3 regions of the Mesorhizobium sp. M0048 genome follow, and region 3 is predicted to be linked to each of the others. Evidence: predicted binding sites of a transcription regulator. Region 3 holds the regulator's gene; each other region holds the start of a gene.

Region 1 (4,482 bases), on a different contig from region 3:
CTTCGACGTAAGTGAGGAACGCTTTGCGGCGCTGCTCGATTTCATTGCAGCGAGTTTTCAGCAGGGACCGAACGGGGCCATGCCGATCGAGGATGCGGCCTACTCCCGTTTCGATCGTTTCTTCGAAGCCAATGGCCATTTCAACGCGCTGGTCGGCTGCAACACCTGGGCGGCGGCGGCACTGCGCACCGCCGGCCTGCGCACCGGCTGGTGGAACCCGCTGCCGGCCTCGCTTAGCCTGTCGATGCGGCTTTACAATTGACAAGGCTCCGATGACTTAGGACCGCCGAGCGTCCGCCCGCCAGCCATAGAGCCAGTCCAGATCAGCGGCGAGTTTTTCGGGTGAGCGCATCGCCAGGAACAGGTTGCGGGCCATCGCCACCGGCCCGGCCGCATGCCAGGCGAGGCGGTTGAGGGCGCCGCGGCGGGCGACCTGGGATACGCGCGGCCGCCGCGCCTGTTCCCAGGCGACAAGCGCGCTGCTGAGGTCGGCAGGCGAGCTGGCAACGAAACCGGCAAGGGTTACCGTGTCTTCGATCGCCATCGCCGCTCCCTGTGCGGCAAACGGCGTCATCGCATGCGCCGCATCGCCAATCAGCGCTATGCCCTCCGGCGTCGTCCACCGCCGCTGCTCGACGGTATGGATCGGCCATGCCGTCCATGGCGCGGCCTCGCTCGCCAGACGGACCAGCGCCGGCGCGGTACCGCGCATGGCGTTGGCGAGGATGGCGGGGTCGGCATGCCCCGACCAGTTCTCGGCGATGCGCTCGCCCTTGGTGAAGGCCGCGAGGTTGAAGACCGCGCCACGGCTGACCGGATAGGCGACCATATGGAAGCCTGGATAGAGGAATGCGGTAACGCAATCGGGCGCTCCGATCACCCTGAAGGCTTGTCCGGCGAGGCTGTCCGCGGCCACCGTTGCGCGCCAGGCAAGCTCGCCCGAGAAGCGGCTTCTCCGGAAATCGGCCGCCTTGCGGGCGAGCGTTTCTCGCACCGACGACCAGACGCCATCGGCTCCGACCAGCAACGATCCTTCGGCTTCGATGGTCGTGCCGGCAATCTCGACTGTTGCGGTGATGCCATTCGGTCCGGTTGCGACGCCGCCGACGCGGGCACCAGTGACAAGCTCGACCTCGGAGCGCTCGGCTATCCGCGCCATCAGCGCTGACTGCAGGTCGGCGCGGTGGGCGACGAGATAGGGTGCTCCCCAGCGCGTTTCAGCCGCCTGGCCAAGCGGTACGCGCGCCAGCTCGCGCAGCGTGACGGCATCCTTCAGCACGACCGCCTCCGGCCGCACCGCCGTCGGCAGCAGCCGATCGAGTAGGCCGAATTGTCGAAGGATGCATGTCGCGTTGGGTGAAAGCTGGATGCCGGCACCGGCAGCCTCGAGGTGCTGCGCCTGTTCGAACAGTTTTGTCCGATAGCCGCGCTCGGCGAAGGCCAGTGCCACGGTCAGTCCGGCGACGCCCGCCCCGGCGATGACCACCTGCCGGGACTGCGTTTCTCGCATCAGGCTTGTCGCGGAAGAATCAGGCGGCCTGGTCGATATAGAGGCAGCCCGGCGGCTGCGTTTCCAATGCCTTCAGCTTGGGCGAATAGCGATAGAGCGTCGAGCAATAGGGGCAGACTTTTTCATTGTCGTCGCCCATATCGAGAAATACATGCGGGTGGTCGAAAGGCGGATTGGCGCCGGTGCACATGAATTCCTTGACGCCGATGTCGATTGCCGGATAGCCCGCATCGTTCTGGAAATGGGGAATGGAACCGCCTGCCATCGTCGTCTCCTGATCTTGTCGATTGCATCTGGATCATAACCCATCTCTTTGCAAGATCGATGAAATGAAACTGTCGCAAAAGCCTGTCAGAGGATAAGTTAAGCCGGTTAAGGCTGTGGTCGTCGAACGGTGTGGGAAGAGCGGAAACCATGAACGAACTGAAGCCGGTGCAGAGCGAATTCATCACCGTCGAGGCGGCGAGCCGCGAAGGCGGCAACCCCGACCGCTTCGTCAACCGCGAGTTTTCCTGGCTGCAATTCAACCGGCGCGTGCTCGAAGAATCGCTGAACGCCAATCATCCGCTGCTCGAGCGCGTTCGCTTCCTGTCGATATCGGCAGCCAATCTCGACGAGTTCTTCATGGTCCGCGTCGCCGGTCTTGCCGGCCAGGTGCGCGAGGGCATCGTGCTGAAGAGCCCGGATGGGCGCACTCCCGAGCAGCAGCTCGAACAATTGCTGCGCGAGGTCGAGCGCCTGCAGGAGGACCAGCAGAACAGCCTTTCGGCGCTGATGCTGCTGCTCGACAAACAAGGCATCGAAAGCATCACCCGCGATGCGCTGACCAAGGACGAGAAGACCTGGCTCGAGGACCATTTCCAGGAGCAGGTATTTCCGGTCCTGACCCCGCTGTCGATCGACCCGGCGCATCCGTTCCCGTTCATTCCCAACCTCGGTTTCTCGATGGCGCTGCAATTGCGCCACCGCAAGAACGGCGAGGAAATGAGCGCGCTTTTGCGCCTGCCGGTGGCGCTGAGGCGCTTCATCCGTTTGCCGGATCGCAAGCATCATGTCCGCTTCATTCCACTCGAAGAGGCGGTCAGTCTCTATATCGGCAAGCTGTTTCCCGGCTATGAGGTCAAGGGCTCCGGCACGTTCCGCATCATCCGCGACAGCGATATCGAGGTCGAGGAAGAATCAGAGGATCTGGTGCGGCTGTTCGAGACGGCGCTGAAGCGGCGACGCCGCGGCTCGGTCATCCGCATCGAGTTCGACAGGTCGATGCCGGCCGAATTGCGCGATTTCGTCGCCGGCGAGCTCGGCGTCTCGGCCAGCCGGATCAGCGTGCTCACCGGTCCGCTGGCGCTCAGCCAGATCTCGGAGATCGTCGCCGTCGCCCGCGACGATCTGAAGTTCACGCCTTACAATCCGCGCTTTCCCGAGCGCATCCGCGAGCATGGCGGCGACTGTTTTGCCGCGATCCGCGAGAAGGATATCATCGTCCACCACCCTTACGAATCCTTCGACGTGGTGGTGCAGTTTCTGCGCCAGGCAATGGCCGACCCGGAAGTGGTGGCGATCAAGCAGACGCTCTACCGCACCTCCAACGACAGCCCGATCGTACGGGCTTTGGTCGATGCGGCGGAAGCCGGCAAGTCGGTGACGGCGCTGGTCGAGCTCAAGGCGCGCTTCGACGAGGAGGCCAACATCCGCTGGGCGCGCGACCTCGAGCGCGCCGGCGTCCAGGTCGTCTTTGGCTTTCTCGAACTGAAGACCCACGCAAAGATGTCGCTGGTCGTGCGGCGCGAGGACGGCAGGCTGCGCAATTACGTGCATCTCGGCACCGGCAACTACCACCCGGTCACCGCCCGCATCTACACCGATCTGTCCTTCTTCACCACGGACCCGACAATCGCGCGCGATGTCGCCCAGTTGTTCAACTTCATCACCGGCTATGCCGAGCCGGCCGAGCAGATGCGGCTGGCCATCTCGCCGTTCACGCTGCGCGACCGCATCCTCCAGCACATTTCGGATGAGATCAGCCACGCGCTGGAGGGCAGACCGGCCCGCATCTGGATGAAGATGAACGCCTTGGTCGACCCGATCGTCATCGATGCCCTCTACGATGCCAGCCGCGCCGGCGTCGAGATCGATCTCGTCGTGCGCGGCATCTGCTGCCTGAGACCGCAGGTGCCCGGCCTATCGGAGAACATCAGGGTGAAGTCGATCGTCGGCCGCTTCCTCGAGCACAGCCGCATCTATTGCTTCGGCAACGGCCACGGCCTGCCCTCGGACGGGGCGATCGTCTATATCTCCTCGGCCGATTTGATGCCGCGGAATCTCGATCGCCGCGTCGAGACCATGGTGCCGATCACCAATCCAACTGTGCATGAGCAGGTGCTCGGCCAGATCATGCTCGGCAACATCATGGACAACCAGCAAAGTTTCGACGTATTGGCTGATGGAACCTCCCGGCGCGTCGTGCTGGAAGAGGGCGAGGAACCGTTCAACGCGCAGGAATATTTCATGACCAATCCGAGCCTGTCCGGACGGGGCGATGCGTTGAAGTCGCATGCGCCCAAGCGCATCGCGCAGTTCAAACGCCGCAAGAAACAGAACGCAGCGACGGGCTGATGATTTCAGCGTCCCAGGGCCGGCTCCAGGACCGCCGACCGCTGTCCATCATCGATATCGGGTCGAACTCGATCCGTCTTGTGATCTATGAGGGGCTGGCGCGTTCGCCGACCTTGCTGTTCAACGAAAAGATGCTGGCGGGCCTCGGCCGCGGCATCGTTTCGACCGGAAAGCTCGATCCCGAGGCGGTGACTCGTTCGATGGAAGAGTTCCGCCGCTTCCGCGCGCTCTCCGACCAGGCCGGCGCCGAGCGCATGTATGTGCTGGCGACCGCCGCCGCTCGTGAGGCGGTCAACGGCCCCGACTTCATCCACCGCGCCGAGGATGTGCTCAGGACCGAGATCCAGGTGCTGAGC
Region 2 (4,482 bases), on a different contig from region 3:
CCATGCTTTGCGTCATCGCGCTGGAGCGCCACGGCATCGTGCCCGATCGTGGTCCGGTGGTGGTGACCGGCGCTGCCGGTGGCGTCGGCTCGGTCGCGATCTCGATCCTGTCCAGCCTCGGCTATCACGTCATTGCCTCGACCGGCCGCGCTGCCGAAAGCCCCTATCTGATCGACCTCGGCGCCGCGGAAGTGATTTCACGCGACGAGCTTGCGCAGCCGGCAAAACCGCTCGCCAAGGAACGCTGGGCCGGCGGCGTCGATGCCGTCGGCAGCCACACGCTGGCCAACGTTCTGTCGATGACCTCCTATGGCGGCGCCGTCGCCGCTTGCGGCCTCGCCGGCGGCATGGACCTGCCGGCCAGCGTCGCCCCCTTCATCCTTCGCGGTGTCTCGCTGCTCGGCATCGATTCGGTGATGGCGCCCAAGGCGGTCCGCCTCGAGGCCTGGCGCCGCATCGGCACCGATCTCGATCACGCAAAGCTTGCCAGTCTGTCGACGAGCATCGGCTTCGACGGCATCATCGGCGCCGCGCATGACATCGTCGAGGGCAAGATCCGCGGCCGTGTGGTGGTGGACATGTGAGCCTCTTGGGGAAAAAGAGCGCGACCGCTAAAATTCGAACGATCAATCACAACCTTCGATAAGCTCTGTCTGGCAGGAGTTCCGTATGATTGCGGAACCCGGCATCAGAGCGGCGGAACCAGCCGAACGGGCCGACGGGACGGCCCCCGATACGCCAGCACGGCAGCTTGTCGCCGCGCCACCGCTGGCGCCGGAATTGCCCGACGCCAACCGCGAAGGCCTGTCCTTCCTGACGCTGGTCGCCATCGTCGTGCTGGCGGGCCTGTCGCATTTGACCGGAGCGCCGATCTTCATCACCATCGGCCTTTTGGCGACAGCCATGGCCGGGCTCGCCATGCATCTGCGCAACAGGCGCACCGAGCGCCGCGCAGTGGCCCTGCTCGATGCCACCACCGCCCGCAGCCGCGCCGAAATCGAGACGCTGGCCGACCGCATGTGGGAGATGCAGGAGAGCGAGGAGCGCTTTCGCGGTCTGATCGATGCACTCGGCGATCTCGTCGTCCACCGCGACCGCGACGGCCACATTGTCTACGCCAACAAGGTTTTCGCCGACCTTGTCGAAACCGACCAGCGCGAGCTTGCCGGCAAGGCCCTGGCCGAACTAGGCATCGATGTCGGCATCGTCCCCGACGCCGCCTTTTCCGACCATGAATGCCTGAGTTCCACCGACGTCGCCATTCGCACGCCGGACGGTCCACGCTGGTTCTCTTGGATCGAGCTGTCGGTGCGCGACAAGGACAGCGGCGCCGTTTCGCATCGCGCCATCGCCCGCGACATCACCGCCCGCAAGCGCGCCGAATCCTCGCTGATCACCGCCCGCGAGCGGGCCGAATATGCGAGCCAGGCCAAATCGCGTTTCCTCGCTACCGTCAGCCACGAGATCCGCACGCCGATGAACGGCATCATGGGCATGGCCCGGCTTCTCGCCGACACCAGCCTTTCGCCCGAGCAGCGGACCTATGTCGGCGCCATCTCGACCTCGGCCAGCGCGCTGCTGGCGCTAATCGAGGACCTGCTCGACTACTCCAAGATCGAGGCCGGCCGCTTCGATCCCGAACCGCAGCCGATGTCGGTGCGTGAGATCGCCGACAATGTCGTCGAGCTTTTGGCGGCGCGGGCTTTTGCCAAGGATATCGGCCTCGGCTGTCATGTCGAACCCGACGTGCCGCAGCTGATCACCGCCGACCCCGGCAGGGTCAGGCAGGTGCTGCTCAACCTCATCGGCAACGCCGTCAAGTTCACCGACAGCGGCGGCGTCCTGGCAAGCATCGCCCGCGTCCGCACCGAAATCACCGACCGCATCCGCTTCACCATCACCGACACCGGCCCCGGTCTGCGCGAGGAGGACATGGAGCGTATCTTCGAGGACTTTGAACAGGCTGACGGCACCTCGACCCGTGCGCATGGCGGTGCCGGCCTCGGTCTTGCCATTTCCAAGCGCCTGGTGACCGCCATGGGCGGCACCATCTCTGTGTCGAGCCGCCTTGGCCAGGGATCTGAATTCGTCTTCGAGATTCCCGCTATTTCCGCCGTCGAGGCGCCGCAGATCCGCGAGAACCCGCTGTCGGGCCGGCATGCGGTGATCGTGTCGAAGAACCCGGTCGAGGCCGAAGCCATCGCCCGCACCATTCGCGCCAATGGCGGCACGGTCGATCTGGCCACCGCCGCCGCCCAGGCCACCGCTTTCGCCGAGGGCTGTGACGTGCTGCTGATCGATGCTGCCATGGAGCAAAGCGACGGCAGGCTGCTCAGGCGCCTGCGCCAGAGCGGATTTGCCGAGTGCGAGGCAGTGACGCTGATCGCGCCGACCGACCGCGGCATGCTTGGCGAATTCCGTGCCAATGGTTACGCCACCTTCCTGGCGAGGCCGGTGCGCGGCGAGACACTGCTGCGCGTGCTTTTGACCAGCCACGCGCCGGTCATCGCCGAGCCGCAACTGCAAAGGCGCGGCGCGCAGGCGGGGCATGCCATTGGCGCCCGCCAGCAGGGCCTGTCGGTGCTGATCGCCGAGGACAACGACATCAATGCCATGCTGGCCCGCGCCACGCTGCTGAAGGCCGGGCATCGCGTGAAAGTGGTCGGCAACGGCAAGGCCGCGGTCGAGGCGGTCATCAGCACCGGCCACAAGCACCGCTACGACGTGGTGCTGATGGACTTGCACATGCCTGTCATGGACGGCCTGGACGCCATCGCCGCCATCCGCCGCCATGAGGAGGAGACCGCGGTGCCGCCGGTGCCGATCATGGTGCTGTCGGCCGACAGCCAGGAAAAGACCCGCCACGCCGTGCTCGCTCACGGTGCCAGCGGCTTCGTCACCAAGCCGCTCGACCCCGATGCCCTGGTTCATGCCGTCGAGGGGCAAGTGGCCGCCTGAGGCACAACATAGACGGTTGATAGATTACCCAGCCGACGAAGTATTGCCCGCAGAGCCGTATCACGGTACTGTCACAATCCTGTTGCACCTACACCGTATCCCCGTGCCAAGAGGGATGGCTCGAAGGAGAATCACTCGTGCATACAGTCATGCCGGAATGTGATGCTCGGCCGAACGCCAGCGGGCCTTTGCTCGTCGGCCGGAACGCCGATGCCGTCATAAAAGGCGCATCGCTCGGCCGCATCGGCAATCTCGAAGTGCGGCTCGCCCGCAACGAGGCCGAGATCGCTGCCGCGCAGGAAGTGCGCTACCGGGTGTTCTACGACGAGCTTGGTGCCAGGAAGGACCTGTTCCAGATGCAGGACCGCCGCGATGCCGATCGCTTCGATCCCCTCTGCGATCATCTGCTTGTGTTCGATACTTCGCTTTCCGGCCCCGAGCATCGCCGCATCGTCGGCACCTACCGCCTGCTGCGGCAGGAGATTGCCGCAGCGGCCGGCGGCTTCTATTCCGAAGGCGAATTCGAGCTGACCAAGCTGATCGCGCGGCATCCCGGCCAGCGGTTCCTCGAGCTCGGCCGCTCCTGCGTTCTGCCGGAATACCGCTCGAAGCGCACCATCGAGGCGCTGTGGCAAGGCATCTGGGCCTATATCAACCATTACGGCATCGGCGTGATGACCGGCTGCGCGTCGTTCCACGGCACCGTGCCGGCGGCACATGCCGAGGCGTTGACCTATCTTGCCCACCACTGCCGGACGAATTCATCCTGGGACGTGCGCGCCGTCGCCGGGCGCTATTGTTCCATGGACCTGATGCCGATCGAGGCCGTCAACACCAAGGCGGCGATCGCCGCGATGCCGCCGCTGGTCAAGGGCTATCTGCGCGTCGGCGCGCGCATCGGCGACGGCTGCGTCATCGACCGTGAATTCTCGACCGTCGACGTGTTCGTGGTGATGCCGGTCAAGGAGATCGGTGCCCGCTACGTCAATTATTATGGCGGAGAAGCGCAGCGGTTTGCGGCCTGAGTAGGGGAGAGAAGGCAACGGCCGGAGTAGGCAAGTGCTCTGCTCTATTTTACCCGACGTAGCGGTATTCCCTACTCCCGTACTGCCTATTCCCCTACTCTCCTAACTTACGCATCCTTCTCAGCTTGCTCATTCACCGGCCCCGGCTCCACCGGCGCTTCGCTCGCCACATGCTTGGGGCCGCCCTTGGCGACGCCGACCATGGCCGGCCGCAGCACACGCTCGCCGATCGAATAGCCGGGCTGCACGACCTGCACGACTGTGTTGGCCGGTACGTCGGGATTGGGCACCTCGAACATCGCCTGGTGGAAATTCGGATCGAATTTCTCGCCCTCGGGCTCAAGCTTCTTCACGCCGTGACGTTCAAGCGCCGACAGCATGGCGCGCTCGGTGATCTCGACGCCGTCGATCAGCGCCTTGAAACCGGCATCGTCCGAAGCCTTGGCCTCCTCCGGGATGGCATCCAGAGCGCGGCGCAGATTGTCTGACACCGAAAGCA
Region 3 (4,482 bases):
CCAGAAGCCGACGCCGTTCCCGATGTCGATCTACGAGAACATAGCCTTCGGCGTCAGGCTCTACGAGAATCTCGGCAAGTCCGAGATGGACGGCCGCGTCGAGCAAGCGTTGAAGCGGGCCGCGCTGTGGAGCGAGGTCAAGGACAAGCTAAACGCCAGCGGCTTGAGCCTGTCCGGCGGCCAGCAGCAGCGGCTCTGCATTGCCCGCACCGTGGCAGTGAAGCCGGAAGTCATTCTGCTCGACGAACCGGCTTCGGCCCTCGACCCGCTGTCGACGGCCAAGATCGAGGAACTGATCGACGAGCTGCAAGCCGACTACACGATCGTCATCGTCACCCACAACATGCAGCAAGCGGCGCGCGTGTCGCGCCAGACCGCCTTCATGTATCTGGGTGAACTGGTCGAGTTCGACCGGACCGAGAAGATATTCACGTCGCCCCGCGAGAAGCGCACGCAGGACTACATCACTGGCCGCTTCGGCTGAGCCGTTCCGATCATGCATATGAGGACAGGACCATGGGCGAACACACAGTCGCTTCTTTCGACGAGGATCTCGAGCAGATCAGCAAGCTGATCCGCGACATGGCCGACCTCGCCGGTTCGATGGTCGGCGGGGCGACCAAGGCCCTGTTGAATTCCGATAACGTGCTGGCGCAACGCGTCGTCTCCGACGACGCCATCATGGATGCGCGTCAACGCGAACTGGACGATCGCGCCATCACCCTGATCGCCAAGCGCCAGCCAATGGCTCACGATCTGCGCCATGTCGTCGGAGCGATCCGCATGGCCGGCGACCTCGAACGCATCGGCGACCTTGCCAAGAATATCGCCAAGCGTGTGAGCGCGGTCGGCCTCAGCGCCACGCCGCGCGACCTATCGCATTCCATCGATGCGATGGCGCAGCTAGTGCTCATCCAGGTGCAGGGCGTCATCGAGGAGTATGCTGCAGGCGATGCGGCCGCCTTGGCCAAGCTGCGCGCCGCCGACGAGCGTATCGACGTCAAATACACGTCCGTGTTCCGCGAGCTGTTAACCTACATGATGGAAGATCCGCGCAACATCACTGCTTGCACGCATCTGCTGTTCTGCGCCAAGAATCTCGAGCGGATCGGCGACCATGTCACCAACATCGCCGAAAATGCGTATTATGTGCTGACCGGCGAACAATTGCCGGTCAATCGTCCGAAGCAGGACGAAACGACAATGTCCGCGCCGGTGACATGATGGGGGTGCCCAGCCGATGATCGCACCACGCATAATGGTGGTGGAGGACGAGGAGCCGTTGGGCGTGCTGCTCCGCTACAATCTCGAATCCGAAGGCTACCAGGTCGAGGTGGTGACACGCGGCGACGAAGCCGAGATCCGTTTGCAGGAGAATGTGCCCGACCTTCTGGTGCTCGACTGGATGATACCGGCGGTTTCCGGCATCGAGCTCTGCCGCCGGTTGCGCGTGCGCCCCGAAACCGAGCGGCTGCCGATCATCATGCTGACCGCGCGCGGCGAGGAGAGCGATCGGGTGCGCGGTCTTTCGACCGGCGCCGACGACTATCTCGTCAAACCGTTTTCGACGCCGGAATTCATGGCCAGGGTCAAGGCGCTGCTGCGGCGCGCCAAGCCGGAAGTGCTGTCCAGCGTGCTGAAGGTCGGCGACATCGTGCTCGATCGCGAATCGCACAGGGTCTATCGCAAGAAGAGCGAAATCAGGCTCGGGCCGACCGAATTCCGGTTGCTCGAGTTCATGATGCGGCATCCGGGCCGCGTCTTCTCGCGTAGCCAGTTGCTCGATAATGTCTGGGGCGAGACGATCTACATCGACGAACGCACCGTCGACGTCCATGTCGGGCGGCTGCGTAAAGCCGTCAATAACGGCCGCATGCCGGATGTCATCCGCACCATCCGCGGTGCCGGCTATGCGATCAGGGAAGATTGACCCGCCTGGTCAGGCGACGTTCTTTCTGACGCCGGGCCTCATTTGCGCGCCCGGCGCGAAAATCTCCTGGTCGACGAAGCTTAACGCCCGCATCGCGCAGCCTTCGCGGATCAGCGGCAATTCGTTCGGCTCGGTATCGAAGGAGATCGAGCCCGAGTGCTGGCCGCCGGCGGTCTGGGCGATGGCCTTGCGCAAGGCCGGCTCGATCAGATCGAAGGCGGCGGCACTGGCGCCGACCATCGCGACCGGTGCCGGATCGATCAGCGCGAACAGCGAGCCGAGACCGAAACCCAGCGCTTCGCCGGCCTTGCGGTAGGCCTCGCGTTCCGGCCCATCCTTCTCGCGCGCGCGGGCGGCCAGCGCGCGCATGTCGGCGTCGCTGACGTCGGCGATAGGTTCGCTGTCTTCGCTCATCTGCCTGGCGTTGCGCCAGATGGCATAGTTGCCGGCATAGGCTTCGATGCAGCCGCGCCGCCCGCAACGGCAGAGCGCTCCGCCCGGACGATGGATCATGTGGCCAAATTCGCCGCCCGAGGAATGCGTCCCGGTGAACAGTTCGCCCTTCAGCACAAGCCCCATACCGATGCCATGCGAAAGCAGGATGGCGATGAAGTCGTCGCGATAGCGATCCGGATCGCGCCAGCGCAAAGCCACCGCCATCATATTGCAGTCGTTCTCCACCGTGGCCGGGATACCGAATTCGTCTTCCAGCATGTCGGCAAAGGCGATGTCGGTCTGCGGCGTGATCGGCGACCACAGCATGGCGCGTGCAGGGGAGTCGGTAATGCCCTGAATCGCCAGGGCGATGCGGGCGACACTGCGGGCGTCAAGGTCTGGGTCCTCGAGCCGGCGCCGGACGATGGCCATGCATTCGCGGATCAGCTCGTCGCGCGGCATGGTCAGCGTGTCCAGCCGGCGCTGTTCCTCGGCGACCACCTGTCCCGCATAGTCGATAATGGCGGCCGACAGGAAATTCAGTGACAACACCACGGTCAGCACCGCCGCCGCTTCCGGGTTGAGGGCGAGGCCGACCTGCGGACGACCGCGTTTCAACGAAACGGCCTCACTTGCCTTGCTCTCGGCGAGGATGCCTTCCCGTATCAGGTCGGAGGAGATCGCCGATATGGTTGAATGACTGAGGCCGGTGGTGGCTGCGATCTCCGTACGCGACGGCTGGCCGGCCCGGCGCACCGCCGAGATCACCATCGCCCGGTTGCGCCGGCGCAAATCGTCGTGGCGGATTCCGACCGACATCGTTTTGCTTTCCTCCCGGTTGCCGCGGCCGCTCATGAACCGGAAGCCGTCGGTAATGTCCGACAAATAGTGTCGGATGCGGCAAATAGTGTCAGATGCAGGTGGCGCTGTCATCGTTTATTCCGACGCTCGAAAAAACTCGCACAGTCATCAAAATCCATCACAATCGATGTTGACAGCAGCCGGAGATCGGGCCAGTATTTTTTCGAGGCTCGAAAAAATTAGAGCTTCTAAGCTGGTCGTTGAGCAATTGGTCACGCCGTACGCGGCGCAGGGAGGATATGATGAAGAAATTCACGACCGCCATTCTGGCGGGTGTCGCCATGACGCTGGCGCTGGCGTCGGTGGCGCAGGCGAAAGACAAGGTCATCGGCGTTTCCTGGTCGAACTTCCAGGAAGAGCGCTGGAAGACCGACGAGGCCGCAATGAAGGCGGCCATCGAGGCCGCCGGCGACAAGTATATTTCCGCCGACGCACAGTCCAACCCCGGCAAGCAGCTCACCGACGTCGAGAGCCTGATCTCGCAGGGTGCCAATGCGCTGATCATCCTGGCACAGGATGCCTCGGCCATCGGGCCGGCCGTGCAGAAGGCACTGGACGAAGGCATCCCGGTCGTCGGCTATGACCGGCTGATCGAGAACAAGGACGTGTTCTATCTGACCTTCGACAACAAGGAAGTCGGCCGCATGCAGGCCCGCGAAGTCTTCAAGGTGAAGCCGGAAGGCAACTACGTCTTCATCAAGGGTTCGGGTTCCGATCCGAATGCCGATTTCCTGTTTGCCGGTTCGATGGAGGTGCTGAAGGAGGCCATCGACAGCGGCAAGATCAAGAATGTCGGCGAGGCCTATACGGACGGCTGGCTGCCGGCCAACGCTCAGAAGAACATGGAACAGTTCCTGACCGCCAACGACAACAAGGTCGATGCCGTGGTCGCGGCCAATGACGGCACCGCCGGTGGCGTCGTCGCCGCGCTGACGGCGCAAGGGCTGGCCGGATCGGTTCCGGTCTCGGGCCAGGACGGCGACCACGCCGCACTGAACCGCATCGCGCTTGGCACACAGACCGTGTCGGTGTGGAAGGACGCGCGCGAGCTCGGCAAGAACGCCGCCGAGATCGCCTCGCAGCTTGCCGACGGCAAGCAGATGACCGACATTGCCGGCGTGAAGGATTTCACCACGCCCGGCGGCAACACGGTCAAGTCGCTGTTCCTGACTCCGGTCGCCATCACCAAGGATAACCTCAACGTCGTCATCGACGCCGGCTGGATCAAGAAAGAAGAGGTCTGCGCCGGCGTGGCG

Evidence for each region. The regulator PhoB, encoded in region 3, activates phosphate uptake and scavenging genes when phosphate is short. The targets are predictions, from matches to a motif close to TGTCATNNANCTGTCAT.
Region 1: NKJ84_RS26355 (RNA degradosome polyphosphate kinase) is a predicted target of PhoB. The motif match lies at 1,836-1,852, and genes of this name have one in related genera.
Region 2: olsB (l-ornithine N(alpha)-acyltransferase) is a predicted target of PhoB. The motif match lies at 3,028-3,044, and genes of this name have one in related genera.

Annotation. Positions count from the first base shown of each region.
Region 1 covers NZ_JAMYUV010000045.1:27,278-31,759, reverse strand. The annotation lists gene NKJ84_RS26370 (TIGR02117 family protein) at 1-262, shown strand, start outside; gene NKJ84_RS26365 (FAD-dependent monooxygenase) at 278-1,510, opposite strand; gene NKJ84_RS26360 (zinc-finger domain-containing protein) at 1,530-1,775, opposite strand; gene NKJ84_RS26355 (RNA degradosome polyphosphate kinase) at 1,925-4,126, shown strand; gene ppx (exopolyphosphatase) at 4,126-4,482, shown strand, end outside.
Region 2 covers NZ_JAMYUV010000009.1:48,080-52,561, forward strand. The annotation lists gene acuI (acrylyl-CoA reductase (NADPH)) at 1-584, shown strand, start outside; gene NKJ84_RS11950 (hybrid sensor histidine kinase/response regulator) at 670-2,958, shown strand; gene olsB (l-ornithine N(alpha)-acyltransferase) at 3,108-3,983, shown strand; gene grpE (nucleotide exchange factor GrpE) at 4,091-4,482, opposite strand, start outside.
Region 3 covers NZ_JAMYUV010000001.1:257,989-262,470, forward strand. The annotation lists gene pstB (phosphate ABC transporter ATP-binding protein PstB) at 1-484, shown strand, start outside; gene phoU (phosphate signaling complex protein PhoU) at 517-1,224, shown strand; gene phoB (phosphate regulon transcriptional regulator PhoB) at 1,241-1,930, shown strand; gene NKJ84_RS01350 (ROK family protein) at 1,940-3,184, opposite strand; gene xylF (D-xylose ABC transporter substrate-binding protein) at 3,469-4,482, shown strand, end outside.